Linked DNA regions of Aliamphritea ceti. The protein of the gene in region 2 binds, or shares a complex with, the protein of the main gene of each other region. Links are inferred from orthologs where the notes say so. Each region holds a gene or a part of one and is shown on either strand. Other genes may lie near its edges. The genes, in order: OCU49_RS02890 and dsbD.

The links.
Region 1: the proteins of dsbD (region 2) and OCU49_RS02890 are in contact, whole or in part, in a crystal structure (PDB 1JZD), measured with the Escherichia coli proteins. The link is inferred for Aliamphritea ceti from one-to-one orthologs.

The regions. Positions count from the first base shown.
Region 1 is NZ_AP025282.1:633,807-640,484, forward strand. What follows is about bases 2,445-5,377. They hold OCU49_RS02890 (DsbC family protein), read left to right. Parts: upstream 2,445-3,507; coding sequence 3,508-4,248; downstream 4,249-5,377. Other genes in these bases: xerD (site-specific tyrosine recombinase XerD), read left to right, coding at 2,467-3,393; OCU49_RS02895 (homoserine dehydrogenase), read left to right, coding at 4,422-5,377. Also shown: ribosome maturation factor RimM, read left to right, coding at 10-543; tRNA (guanosine(37)-N1)-methyltransferase TrmD, read left to right, coding at 547-1,287; rplS (50S ribosomal protein L19), read left to right, coding at 1,318-1,677; OCU49_RS02880 (DUF1638 domain-containing protein), read right to left, coding at 1,738-2,349; more of OCU49_RS02895, read left to right, coding at 5,378-5,723; thrC (threonine synthase), read left to right, coding at 5,743-6,678. UniProt on the Escherichia coli protein: Acts as a disulfide isomerase, interacting with incorrectly folded proteins to correct non-native disulfide bonds.
Region 2 is NZ_AP025282.1:2,606,389-2,613,001, forward strand. The notes cover bases 1,197-4,064. They hold dsbD (protein-disulfide reductase DsbD), read left to right. Parts: upstream 1,197-1,615; coding sequence 1,616-3,514; downstream 3,515-4,064. Other genes in these bases: OCU49_RS11800 (3-deoxy-7-phosphoheptulonate synthase), read right to left, coding at 1,197-1,210; OCU49_RS11810 (LysR family transcriptional regulator), read right to left, coding at 3,653-4,064. Outside these bases: more of OCU49_RS11800, read right to left, coding at 143-1,196; more of OCU49_RS11810, read right to left, coding at 4,065-4,522; OCU49_RS11815 (permease), read left to right, coding at 4,595-5,629; OCU49_RS11820 (MerR family transcriptional regulator), read left to right, coding at 5,668-6,093; organomercurial transporter MerC, read left to right, coding at 6,177-6,611. UniProt on the Escherichia coli protein: Required to facilitate the formation of correct disulfide bonds in some periplasmic proteins and for the assembly of the periplasmic c-type cytochromes.

The DNA.
Region 1 (6,678 bases), 2.0 Mb from region 2 along the record:
TTTTTTAGAATGAATGGTTTAACGTCTGAGCAAACAACGATTGTTGGGCGCATTACAACCATCTACGGTGTTAAAGGGTGGGTGAAAATTTATTCGCACACTGAGCCGATGGAAAGCATTCTTGATTATTCGCCATGGCTGCTGAACAGAAATGGTCAGTGGTTGCCGGTCAAAATTTCTGACGGCAAAAAGCATGGCAAAGGACTGGTTGCTAAATTAACAGGTGTGGATGATCGGGAAGTGGCTCGCGACTATTGCGGCCTGGATATCGCGATTGAAACCAGCCTGTTACCAGCACTGGACACCGGTGAATTTTACTGGAGTCAGCTGGAAAAGCTAAATGTTATTACTGAGTCCGGCGAGCAGCTGGGTAAGGTAAGTCACTTGATTGCGACCGGTTCAAATGATGTTCTGGTGGTTAAAGGTAATGGTCAGAGTATTGATCGCCGTGAGCGATTGATTCCGTACCTGCCTGATCAGGTGATAAAAGAAATAAACCTTGATGAAGGTACGATTCGGGTCGATTGGGATCCGGAGTTTTAACCGGTGTGGATCGGTGTTGTCAGTCTTTTTCCTGAGATGTTCGAGGCGGTTACCTGCCACGGTGTAACAGGAAGAGCAGTGCGCAATAACTTGTTGGATGTGCAGTGCTGGAATCCAAGGGATTTCACTAAAGATAAACACCGTACCGTTGACGACCGCCCTTATGGTGGTGGTCCCGGCATGTTGATGAAGGTGCAGCCGCTGCGGGATGCTATCCATGCGGCCAGGCAAGCTGCCGGTGCAGATGAAGGCGTTAAAGTTATTTATTTGTCACCGCAGGGGCGCCGTCTTGATCATGCAGGCGTGAAAGAGTTAGCCAGTGCAGAAAAGCTGGTGTTGGTTGCTGGACGCTACGAAGGTATTGATGAGCGTCTGCTGGAAACTGAAATCGATGAAGAGTGGTCGCTGGGGGATTTTGTTCTCAGTGGCGGCGAATTACCGGCAATGGTGATGATCGATGCGGTGGCCAGGTTGCTTCCGGGTGTTCTTGGACATGCGGATTCAGCAGCAGAAGATTCTTTTAGCGACGGTTTACTGGATTGTCCGCATTATACGCGGCCTGAAAAACTTGACGAAATGTCCGTACCTGATGTGTTGCTTAGCGGTAATCACGAGGCAATCAGACGCTGGCGTCTGAAGCAGCAATTAGGCAGAACCTCACAGAGGCGCCCTGATTTGTTGGAAGACCTTGAGTTAGATAAAGAGCAGCAAACATTGTTAAACGAATTTATCCAGGAGGCCTGAGGGTCTCAGGGTTAGTATTAGGAGCGAGCGATGAGCAGCAAAAATCCAATCATTCAGCAGATTGAAGCTGAACAGATGACTAAAGACGTTCCTGAATTTGCACCGGGTGATACCGTTGTTGTTCAGGTTAAAGTTGTAGAAGGCGAGCGTAAGCGTCTGCAGGCTTTTGAAGGCGTTGTTATCGGTAAGCGTAACCGTGGCGTTAACTCTGCTTTCACTGTACGTAAAATTTCTCACGGTGTGGGTGTTGAGCGTACTTTCCAGACTTTCGCTACCAGCGTTGACAGCATTGCTGTTAAGCGTCGTGGTGACGTTCGTCAGGCTAAACTGTACTACCTGCGTGAGCGTAGCGGTAAGTCTGCACGTATCAAAGAAAAGTTGGCTAAATAAGCAGCTTTCCTGCGGGAAGAAAAAAGGTGGCTCAGGCCACCTTTTTTTGTGCCTGAAACTTTATTCGCTAATATTGTGAATAAAGATTTCTAGGTCGCTGTATCCTCGGAAGCGGTACTCGAATTCGAGCTCTAGGCGTTGGGCGATTTCTATGGCTTTATTGTATAAATACTCGTCCTGAGTTTGTGCGACATAAACCAGCTTTTTATAGTTACCGAACATGAACGGCAGCATGCTGGGCGTTTTGTCCAAACCGTATTGCTGCCACATGAATTTGTCAAAATGACGGCAGAAAAAATCAGTTAAAAAGAAAGAAGTTACATCTTCATCGTTGTTTGCAAAGCGTGTGTTGCCCTCGAAGAATGAAAAACAGTGTGGGCCGGGGATGCGTTCGATACTGTATTCGTCTAATACATCATCAAGTGCGCCTGCGGTGCCGCAATCGCCATAAATAACAAAAATCTTTGCATAAGAGTGCTGGTATTTTTCAATAGCTTTGCGCATTGCGTCAGGAATGAGTACTGGTCGGTGATGTAAATATGCAGGCAAGCATTGAATATCAATATGCATAAGGTTGTTGTGCGCTGTCAGAGCGACGACTTCTTTTGCCAGTGCGCCGCAGGCGAGCAGTAAAGTGCGGTGCTCCGGGGTCTGTTGTTTTACTATGCCCATGACTGCTACTTTTATTGATGTGTGTTGCAGAGATCTTAGATGGGGCGTTATAGAATAGCGAATAGACAGGTCGCATTTGCTATCTTGTGCCGGAAATAGCATAGATAAGGGATAAGAGTGTTGAAGCAGCAGGCGGAAGTCGTGCAGTTATCGAAAGATAATGTGCAGGTAATTGATAGCTATCTGGATGCTGTCTGGCTGGAGAAAGGGCTGAGTGATAATTCTTTGCAGTCTTACAGGCGGGATCTGCGTCAGTTTGCGCAGTGGTTGCAGGAACGGGGTTATGGTTTGCTGCAATTAGAGCGGCTTGAGTTGCTCAGTTATCTTAACTGGCGAGTTACACAGCGTTTAAAGCCTGCTTCTACGTCAAGAATGTTGTCCTGTTTACGAGGATTTTATCGCTACTATGTTCGTGAGGCGGTGTTGAGCGTTGATCCAACATTGGATATTGAAAGCCCTAAGCGGGGCCGTAGTTTGCCTAAAACTATGACTGAAACGGAAGTTGAAGCCCTGCTGGAGGCGCCAAATACGAATGACCCGCTGGACTTCCGCGACCGTACGATGCTGGAGATGCTCTACGCTGCCGGATTGCGGGTAACTGAGCTGGTGTCTTTGCAGTTGGGTCAGATCAATCCCCGACAGGGTATTATTCGAGTGGTGGGTAAAGGTGATAAAGAGCGCCTGGTTCCGCTGGGTGATGAAGCTGCCCGATGGTTGCGTGATTACGTACAGCATGTGCGACCTTTGCTGATTAGCGATTCGAATAATGAAGTGGTGTTTCCAAGTCGGCGGGGCACGCAAATGACAAGGCAAACATTTTGGTATCGCATTAAGCGTCATGGTCTGGCCGCAGGGTTAACACATTTGCCGTCTCCGCATGTCTTACGGCATGCTTTCGCGACGCATTTACTGAACCATGGAGCTGACTTAAGAGTGGTGCAGTTACTGTTGGGGCATAGTGATTTATCTACAACCCAGATTTATACTCATGTGGCGCAGCAACGGCTTCAGTCTTTGCATCGTGAACATCACCCCCGTGGGTAAAAAAATGCTTAAGAGTCTGAACTTTAAGGTTATGCTGTCGTCTCAAGTTTCAGACCACAAATATACCGGCAACAGGTCGGTGATGAGTTGCAGTTATAAAAGGTAGAGGGTTTCATGCGTAAATTTTTGATGATGGCAGCTGCACTGTTTGCATTTGTTGCTACCGTACAGGCGGAAGAGAATAAAGAGGCTGGTATACGTGATGCTTTGCGTGGCCTGAATGCTATGGTGCCGATCGTTGATGTTAAACCGGCGGCCTTTCCTGGTTTGTATCAAGTGACGTTGAAGAGTGGCGAAACGCTATATACCAATGATACCGGTAGCCACTTTGTAGTTGGCGATATGTTTCAGGTGAGTGATGCTGGTGGTTTGGTTAACTTGACCGAAGAAGCAAAGAAAGGTGATCGGATTGCGTTGATATCCAGTAATGATGCCAGTGATGCAATTACTTTTGCCGCTGAAGGCGAAAAGAAAGCCAGTATCACAGTGTTTACAGATGTGGATTGCTTCTATTGCCGGAAACTGCATAAAGAGATTGCAGATATTAATGCGCTGGGTATAGAGGTGCGTTATTTAGCATTTCCACGTGCTGGGTCAGGTTCTCCGGCGCATATGACGATGGATTCTGTTTGGTGTGCTGCTGAAGGTGAACGTAAAGGCTTAATGACTAAAGCTAAGCAGGGTGAGAGCTTGCCTGCAGCAAATAGTAGCTGTGAAAGTCCGGTGCTGGCGCAAATGAATGTAGGCCGTAAAGCAGGCGTTACAGGTACGCCTGCGTTAGTCCTTGAAGATGGAACCCTGGTGCCGGGTTACGTACCTGCAGCCCGTCTTGCTGAGATGCTAGAAGTAAATTGATCCTCTAGATCAAAAACTATTCATCAAGAAGGGAGCGAAATGCTCCCTTTTTTAGTTTCAAAGCGACCTCTTGCGTAGTGCATCCCTGCTGACTTAGATATAATGCCAAGCTATTTTGGCTCGGGCTGAATATGCGCTTACGTATATTCTGACATGACAAGCGAGGTAACGGTTTGAAACCAGTAAAAGTGGGTATCTGTGGACTCGGCACCGTTGGTGGCGGCACTTATAACGTATTAAAGCGTAACGCTGAAGAAATTGCGCGTCGCGCTGGTCGCAAGATTATTGTTGAGGAAGTCGGAGCACGTCGCCCGAATCCTGATTGCGATACAAAAGGCACCCAGATTACCGCGGATATTTTTGCCGTTGCCCGTAATCCTGAAATCGACATTGTCATCGAGCTGATCGGTGGTTATGAAACAGCGCTTGAGCTGGTTATGACTGCGATTGAGCATGGCAAACATGTCGTAACTGCTAACAAAGCGCTGATTGCTGAGCATGGTAATGAGATCTTTGAGGCCGCTCAGAAGAAGAATGTGATGGTTGCATTTGAAGCGGGTGTTGCTGGTGGTATTCCGGTGATCAAAGCCATTCGTGAAGGTTTGTCTGCAAACCGTATCAACTGGCTGGCAGGTATTATCAATGGAACCGGTAACTTCATCCTGACAGAAATGCGCGATAAAGGCCGTGATTTTTCAGATGTGTTGGCAGAAGCTCAGGCATTGGGTTATGCCGAAGCAGATCCAACCTTTGATGTTGAAGGTATTGATGCGGCGCATAAGCTGACCATTCTGGCTTCTCTGTCATTTGGTATCCCGCTGCAGTTTGAAAAAGCGTATACCGAAGGCATCAGTAAGATTACTGCTGAAGATGTGCAATACGCTGAAGAGCTTGGTTACCGTATTAAACATCTGGGTATTAGTCGTCGCAGTGAAGAAGGTGTTGAGTTGCGTGTGCACCCAACCATGATTCCTGAGAAAGCACTGATTGCGAATGTGCATGGTGTTATGAATGCAGTATTGGTTGACGGCGATGCCGTTGGTCAGACTATGTATTACGGTGCCGGTGCGGGTGCTGAGCCAACTGCCTCTGCAGTAGTTGCGGATGTTATTGATGTTGTGCGTACGCTGACAGCTGATCGCGATAACCGTGTACCGCATTTGGCTTTCCAGCCAGGTGAGTTGTCTGATGAGCCTATTTTGCCAATTGAACGTGTAGTGAGTTCTTATTATCTGCGTTTGCATGCGGTTGAGAAACCAGGTGTGCTGGCAATGGTAACGGGTATCCTGAGTGAGTCGGGTATCAGTATTGATGCTATCTTGCAGAAAGAAACTCATGAGCAGCTGGTGCCTATCATTATCCTGACTCAGGAAGTGAAAGAGCAGCAGATGAATGAGGCGATCGCTAAAATTGAAGCCTCTGACGATATCGACGGTGCGGTTACCCGTATCCGTGTGGAACACTTCGAAGCTTAAGTTGTAGGAAGTCAAAATCGTGAAATATATATCTACACGTGGACAAGCACCGGCACTGGACTTTGCCGATGTGCTGCTTGCAGGTCTGGCCAGTGATGGTGGTTTGTATGTACCGGAAAAGCTGCCGACCTTTTCGAAGGAAGAAATAGCTTCATGGGCCGGTCTGTCATATGCGGATCTGGCGTATAAAGTCGTTCAGCCATTTGTTGCCGGTTGTATTGATGATGCAGACTTTAAACGCATGGTTGACGAAACCTATGCAGGCTTTAATCACACTGCAGTTGCACCATTAAAAGAGCTGAATACTAACGAGTGGGTTTTGGAATTGTTCCATGGCCCTACTCTGGCATTTAAAGATTTTGCATTGCAGTTGCTGGGACGTTTGATGGATTTTGTCCTGCAGCAACGTAATGAACGTCTGGTTATTGTTGGTGCAACTTCCGGGGATACGGGTTCTGCAGCGATTGAAGGCTGCCGTCACAGTGATCATCTGGATATTTTTATTCTGCATCCGCATAACCGGGTGTCAGAAGTTCAGCGTAAGCAGATGACCAGTATCCTGGCGGATAATGTACACAATATTGCGCTGGAAGGTAATTTTGATGACTGTCAGCAGATGGTTAAAGACAGCTTTGCTGATCAGGGATTCCTGAATGGCGGTAAGCTTGGCGCAGTTAATTCTATTAACTGGGCGCGAATCATGGCGCAGATTGTTTATTACTTCTCAGCAGCACTGGCTGTAGGTGGTCCGCACCGCGAAGTAGCATTTTCGGTACCTACCGGGAACTTCGGCGATATTTTTGCTGGCTATATTGCCAAGCAGATGGGTTTGCCGATTAATCAGCTGGTTGTTGCAACTAACCGTAATGACATTCTTCACCGTGTGATTGCAGATAATGACATGAGCAAGGGTGAGTTAGTACACACTTTATCTCCGTCAATGGATATCATGGTG
Region 2 (6,613 bases):
GCGGAGCCGTGAACAGATCGGGGAATTTTCGGCTAAAGTAGCAGTACAATGTAGTTTTACTACTCCAAAGGTCGCTTTATTTCTTCCAGATAATAAAAAAGGGCTCCAATGGAGCCCTTGATTTTACTGGGTATTTTGCTGATTAGCGGTTTGGTAGTACTGCTTTCAGTTTTTCATGCATATCCAGCAGAGTCTTTTCAGTCGTATCCCAGTCAATACATGCATCTGTAATAGAGACACCGTATTCCAGGTCAGCAGGGTCTGCTGTCATCTTCTGATTACCTGCACCGAGGTTACTTTCAACCATCAGACCAACAATAGTTTTGTTGCCGTCGATGATCTGGTTAGTCACGTCAGTCATAACCAGTGGCTGCAGGTTGTGGTCTTTATTGGAGTTAGCGTGGCTGCAGTCAACCATGATGTTGGTTGATACGCTGGCTTTTTCCAGAGCCTGTTCACACAGTGCTACATTAACAGAGTCGTAGTTTGGTTTGCCGTTACCACCACGCAGAACAACGTGACCATACTCATTGCCCTTAGTACGAACAACCGAGCACTGGCCATCTTCGTTGATACCCAGGAAGTTGTGTGGATGAGCAACAGATTCAAGCGCGTTAATAGCAACTGTCAGACCACCGTCAGTGCCGTTCTTGAAACCTACTGCGCCGGACAGGCCGCTGGACATTTCACGGTGAGTTTGTGACTCAGTTGTACGGGCACCGATTGCAGACCATGAAATCAGATCCTGCAGGTACTGCGGTGAAATTGGATCAAGTGCTTCAGTTGCCAGTGGCAGCCCGGCTTCAGCCAGTTGCAGCAACAGATCACGGCCAATATGCAGTCCTTCAACAATCTGGAAAGAATCGTTCATGTGCGGGTCGTTGATTAAGCCTTTCCAGCCTACAGTTGTACGTGGCTTCTCAAAATAGACGCGCATAACCAGATACAGAGTGTCTTCAACCTTAGCTGCAAGTTCCTTCAGACGCTGCCCATATTCGATGGCGGCTTTAGTATCGTGAATAGAACAAGGACCAACAACGACAAAAAGACGCTTATCTTCGCCTTTAAGGATGTTTTTAATAACCTGACGGCCTTCCATAACAGACGCAGCGGCAGTTTCGCTCAGCGGCAATTTGGACTTTAGTTCGGCAGGAGTGAGGAGGACTTCATTACTCTCAATATTGAGGTTTTCTACGCGTTTATCAGACATCTTATTTCCTTCATGCAGCCCTTAGTGATTCAGCTGGACCGCAACGCCTTGCTTTGGCTTAACTCTTGTTAACTTACTAATAAGTGGAGACTCTTTGTATCACATAAGTTGTTACTGTTTAAGGGGCAAAGCACGAATCCCGGACCTTGTACTGAAGAAAACGTTGCCTGTCGCGCTAAAGTGAATAAAATCCGTGTCACAATCAGTCGCTTAATGACGCTTTTAAAGGTTTGTAGCAAGCGATGAGGGTGGTTTTTAGCAGGACATATCGTTATAGCTATATTTAACTGACCTGAGTCAGATAAAGATTACTGTTTTTAAACAGTTTTATCGCGCTCAAACAGAACTGTTCAGTAAAATGGTTGTCCATTTAGCATCCCGTATAACTTCATTATAGGAATAACCGTGTTGCAAAGAATTCAGCAATGGCTCAGCTATCTGCTAGCTTGCACTTTTTTCATACTTTCGACAGTGCCGGCAGTACAGGCAGGCCTGTTCGATAACGCTGACCCTTTCGGTGCCAGTGATGGTCCTGTCGATGTCGAACAAGCCTTTATGTTTGATTATGAACAGGGCGCAGACGGCAAGCTTAAACTGGTCTGGACGATCAAAGACGGTTATTACCTGTATCGTGACAAAACAGAGCTGACGACCAGTGAGCAGATATCTGAATTGTCCCGTGAACATTCTGCAGCCAAGCTGAAATCAGACCCCCTGTTTGGTGATGTTTATGTTTATTACAACCAGGGATTGATGGATCTTCAGCTTAGCAGCACTACCGGTGCGGCTGTTAATGAAACAATGACTGTTTCTTATCAGGGCTGCTGGGATGGTGGTATCTGTTACCCGCCCGTGCAGAAGACCGTTAGTCTTAAAGATATTCCGGTTGTTAAAGCTTCAGTGATACCTGTGGTGGCAGCAACTGATCCGGCTATGGCGAATGCAGATAAAGTCATTCAGGCGGTTATACCTAAGCAGCCTGCTCAACCATTGACGACGACATTAAGTGAACAGGATAGGTTCGCGCAACTGTTATCGTCCAGCAACCTGTTGCTGACTCTGGGGGCATTCTTTGTCGCTGGAATGGCGCTGGCACTGACACCTTGTGTCTTTCCGATGATCCCGATTCTTTCGAGCATCATCATAGGCCAGAAACAGCCAGTCAGTGCTAAACGAGGATTCTTCTTATCGCTGGTCTATGTGTTGTCTGTGGCAGTTACCTATACGGTAATCGGTATTATCGCTGGCCTGTTTGGTGAAAACTTGCAGGCGGCTTTCCAGAATGCATGGATCATAGGCTTCTTCAGCTTCATTTTCGTTTTATTGTCTTTGTCGATGTTTGGTTTTTACGACCTGCAGCTGCCTAACAGTTTACAGAGCAAACTTAATGAAATGAGTAACAGCCAGCAGGGCGGCAGCCTGATCGGCATCGTTATTATGGGCCTGCTGTCTGCTCTAATTGTTGGCCCGTGCATGGCTGCACCGCTCGCAGGAGCGCTGATTTATATTGGCCAGACCGGCGATCCCGTTTTAGGTGGTGCAGCATTATTCAGTCTGAGTATGGGTATGGGGATTCCTCTATTAATTGTCGGTGCTTCAGCGGGTAAGTTGTTACCTAAAGCCGGTATGTGGATGGAGAACGTTAAAGCAGGCTTCGGTGTCATGTTGCTGCTGCTGGCGGTCTGGATGCTTGACCGGGTGATAGCTGACGGTGTCGCGATCTTCTTGTACGGTGTGATTCTGCTGGTGAGCGCGGTTTACATGAAAGCGCTGGATTCTCTGGTAGATGCCAGTAAATGGCAGCGTTTCTGGAAAGGCATTGCTGTACTGATTCTTGTCTATGGAGGGAGCCTGGTTATAGGCAGCCTGAGTGGCAGTCAGAGCCTGTTCCAGCCACTGAAAGGATTGGCTTCTAACGGTGGAGTTGCGTCTCAAGAAGCTAAGGTAGAGTTTGTAAAAGTGACGAATGAACAGGCACTTGATCAAATTCTCATGACTGCTGAGCAAAATGGTCAGCCTGTTATGTTGGATTTCTATGCTGACTGGTGTATTTCCTGTGTTGAGCTGGACAAGATAACCTTTGTTGATGCCGGCGTTCAGCAAGCACTTAAGTCATTTATCAGTGTTAAAGTAGATGTGACTGCCAATGATGCCGATTCAAAGGCACTGTATAAACGCTATAGTGTGATTGGACCGCCAGCACTGATTTTTTATGATAAACAGGGCAACATTCAGCCGAACATGACGTTGATCGGCATGGTCCAGCCAGATGATTTTACCGGTCACATACAACCGTTGATCTAGTGCTTATCTAATTAAGTTAACTCATATAAAAAACCGGGCTTTTGCCCGGTTTTTTTATTGCTACTTATTACTGTTGTGCTTCTAATACAACCAATAAGTTATTAATGAAGGTGCTGTCTAAAGCCACTGACAGATAGATCAGTGGGTGACTTCGGTAATGACCTGGCTCATGGCCTGAGTAAGCGGCGTGTCTTGCGGACCGCTTAGCAAAATGGTTGTGGATACCGGCAATTCAGGCAGGCCGTCAACGTTGCTCAGCTCGCGCATATGAGGCTGCAAGCTTGAACGGCTTAGCATGCCAATGACAAGACCAGCATTTATAGCTGCTATTATTCCCGACAAGCTTTCACTGCTAAAAGCAATCCGATAATTTACACCGGCGTTACTCAGTGCTTTAACGGCTGCCTCACGCCACCAGCACTCACGGTTAAAGAGCGCCAGTGGTAAAGGTTTTTCCGGCTCTGTTATAAAGTTATCAGTGACCGCCCAAACCATCTCTTCCTGACAGATGATATCGTCACAGGACTCATCGGGGCCAACCGTATATAGCGCCATATCCAGCTCGCCTTTACTGATTGCCTGTGGGAAGTTCTCACTGAAACTGCCGTTGACAGTGACATCTACATCGGGATGACGCAGCGCAAACTGTCGCAGAATTGCTTCCAGCCATGGACGTGAAAAGTCGTCTGGTACCCCTATGCTTATTTGCCCGGTCAGTTTATTACTGAATAGGCGGGATATCCGGTCAATATCGTTTACCAATACTGTTGCTTCAGGTAACAGGCGATGTCCACTTTCAGTTAACAGCATGCCTCTTGGTTGCCGGTAAAACAGGCAGGTATCAAGAGCTTCCTCCAGTTTACGTATCTGGACGCTTATTGCTGACTGAGTACGGTTAAGCAGGTTTGCTGCCTGAGTAAGATTTTTAGTTTCAGCAATCGCAAGAAATGTCCGCAGCAGTTCACTGTCGATATTAGAGCGTTCGATATTTTTCATGGATTGGATCATAACTATTCATTTTTTAAATCATGTTAGCGCTATTACTCTGAGCAGACAATGTAATTAGATAAGGTAAAAATCATGTCCTGTGAAGTTTCTGAGTCTGGCTGTATGGGTTCAGACAGTCGAACTAGCAATGCCCGTTACTGGCTGTTTGGTTTGTTAACGGTGCTCATCATATGTATTAACCCGGTAGCATTTTGGCAAGCTATTCAATTTTCATTACAGAGTCTGTGGCTGGTTAGCCCGATGATTATCATTGGAGTGGCTTTAACTGCTTTTATGCTAGCAACTAATTCCGTACAACTGATTGCACGGGCGTTTCGTGGCAGAGAATTATCAATGATTCTCTGGGTTTCACTGGCCGGGGCGATAACACCTGTATGCGGTGCAACTGTATTACCATTAATAGCTGGCCTGCTGCTGGCAAGAGTTCCATTAGCACCTGTTATGGCGTTCTGGTTGGCATCACCAATAACCGATCCTGCCATGCTGTCTCTTACGGCTGCTACATTAGGCTGGCCACTGGCAATTGCTAAGACGGCAGGTGCTGTTGGAGCTGGATTATTTGGCGGTTTGGCTGTGTTACTGATGACCAGTAGTGGCTATTTACGCGAACCAATAAAAGCACAGTCTGAGTTACATAGGTTGAGCACTAACATGCTTGGTACTGAAGACAGTCTTTTATGGTCGTTCTGGAAAGAACAGCATCGTAAAACAGTATTCAAGGGCAGTATTAAAAGCAATGGCAGACTGATGATTATCTGGTTGTCTCTTGCGTTTATTGCTGAGTTTTATTTGCAAAGGTTTGTGCCATTAGAGTGGTTACCAGAGTTGTTTGGTAGTGACGCTACCTGGGCGGTGCCTTTAGCTGCAATTGTAGGTTCGCCTATATATCTGGATGGCTATGCCGCTTTACCGTTGGTCAGAAGCCTGATTGATGCGGGTATGGGCCCTGATGCAGCACTGACATTTTTGATAGCAGGTGGCATAACCAGTGCTTGGGCTGCAGTGCCTGTATTTGCTCTGGTAAGGGGGCAAGTGTTTATTCTGTACTTACTTCTGGCGTTGCTAGCATCAATGCTAGTGGGCTTCGTCAGTGGTTTTTTCTTATAATCATTTATATCAAAAGGCTAATCAAAAGAAGTTTAACTATGTATGTAAATACGGCAGTAATGACGATAAGTGTATTAGCGTCCAGTGCGGGAGTTGGTGTAGAAACCGTTCGTTATTATCAGCGTTACGGCCTGATGCAAGAACCGGCAAAGCCCGCAAGTGGTTACCGCCATTATACGGCGTTGGATTTACAGCGGTTATTGTTTATTCGCAGAGCTAAGAATCTCGGCTTTAGCCTTAAAGATATATTGGCATTACTGGCGCTGGATGGCGGCAGTAATTGCCAGTTAACCCGTAATTTAGCTGCGGTACGTCTCTCTGAGGTTGAGACTCGCATGAAAGATCTGCAGCTCCTGGCGAGTAGGTTAGAAAGCATTGTGCTTAGTTGTGATCAGAACATTTCAGCAGGTATTGATGAATGCCCGGCAATTGACAGCATGGTCCGCGAAACTACAGTCAATTAACTGTCCAATATTGACTCCGCACTATGGTACGGAGTTTATGCTGCAAAATTGATATCGGATCTAACAGAGATTTAAGGTAAGAAATGCGACTGTCTGGATTTGCGCTTGCTACAGAAAAACTGGGGGCTTTCGGGGCGATTATCTCAGCTATGGGCTGTGCATCTTGCTTCCCTGTACTCGGAGCGTTGGGTGCTGCAATGGGAATGGGATTTTTGGCTCAGTACGAGGGAGTGTTTATTAATACACTCTTACCCGTATTCGCCTGGTTAGCATTGGGCGCAGCTGTTTTAACGGGAATGCAGCACCGGCTTTGGTGGCGGTTGTTACTGGCAATGGCGGGCCCACTGATGGTATTAGCAACTTTGTATCTGTTCTGGACAGATAACTGGAGCACTTTGATGTTTTATCTGGCAATTGCTCTGATGTTTATCGTGGGTGTGTACGACCTGATATCACCACCTCGCCAAAGTTGCACTATGCGCTTACGAAAACCAAATGCTACCCCGGAGGAAGATTAGAT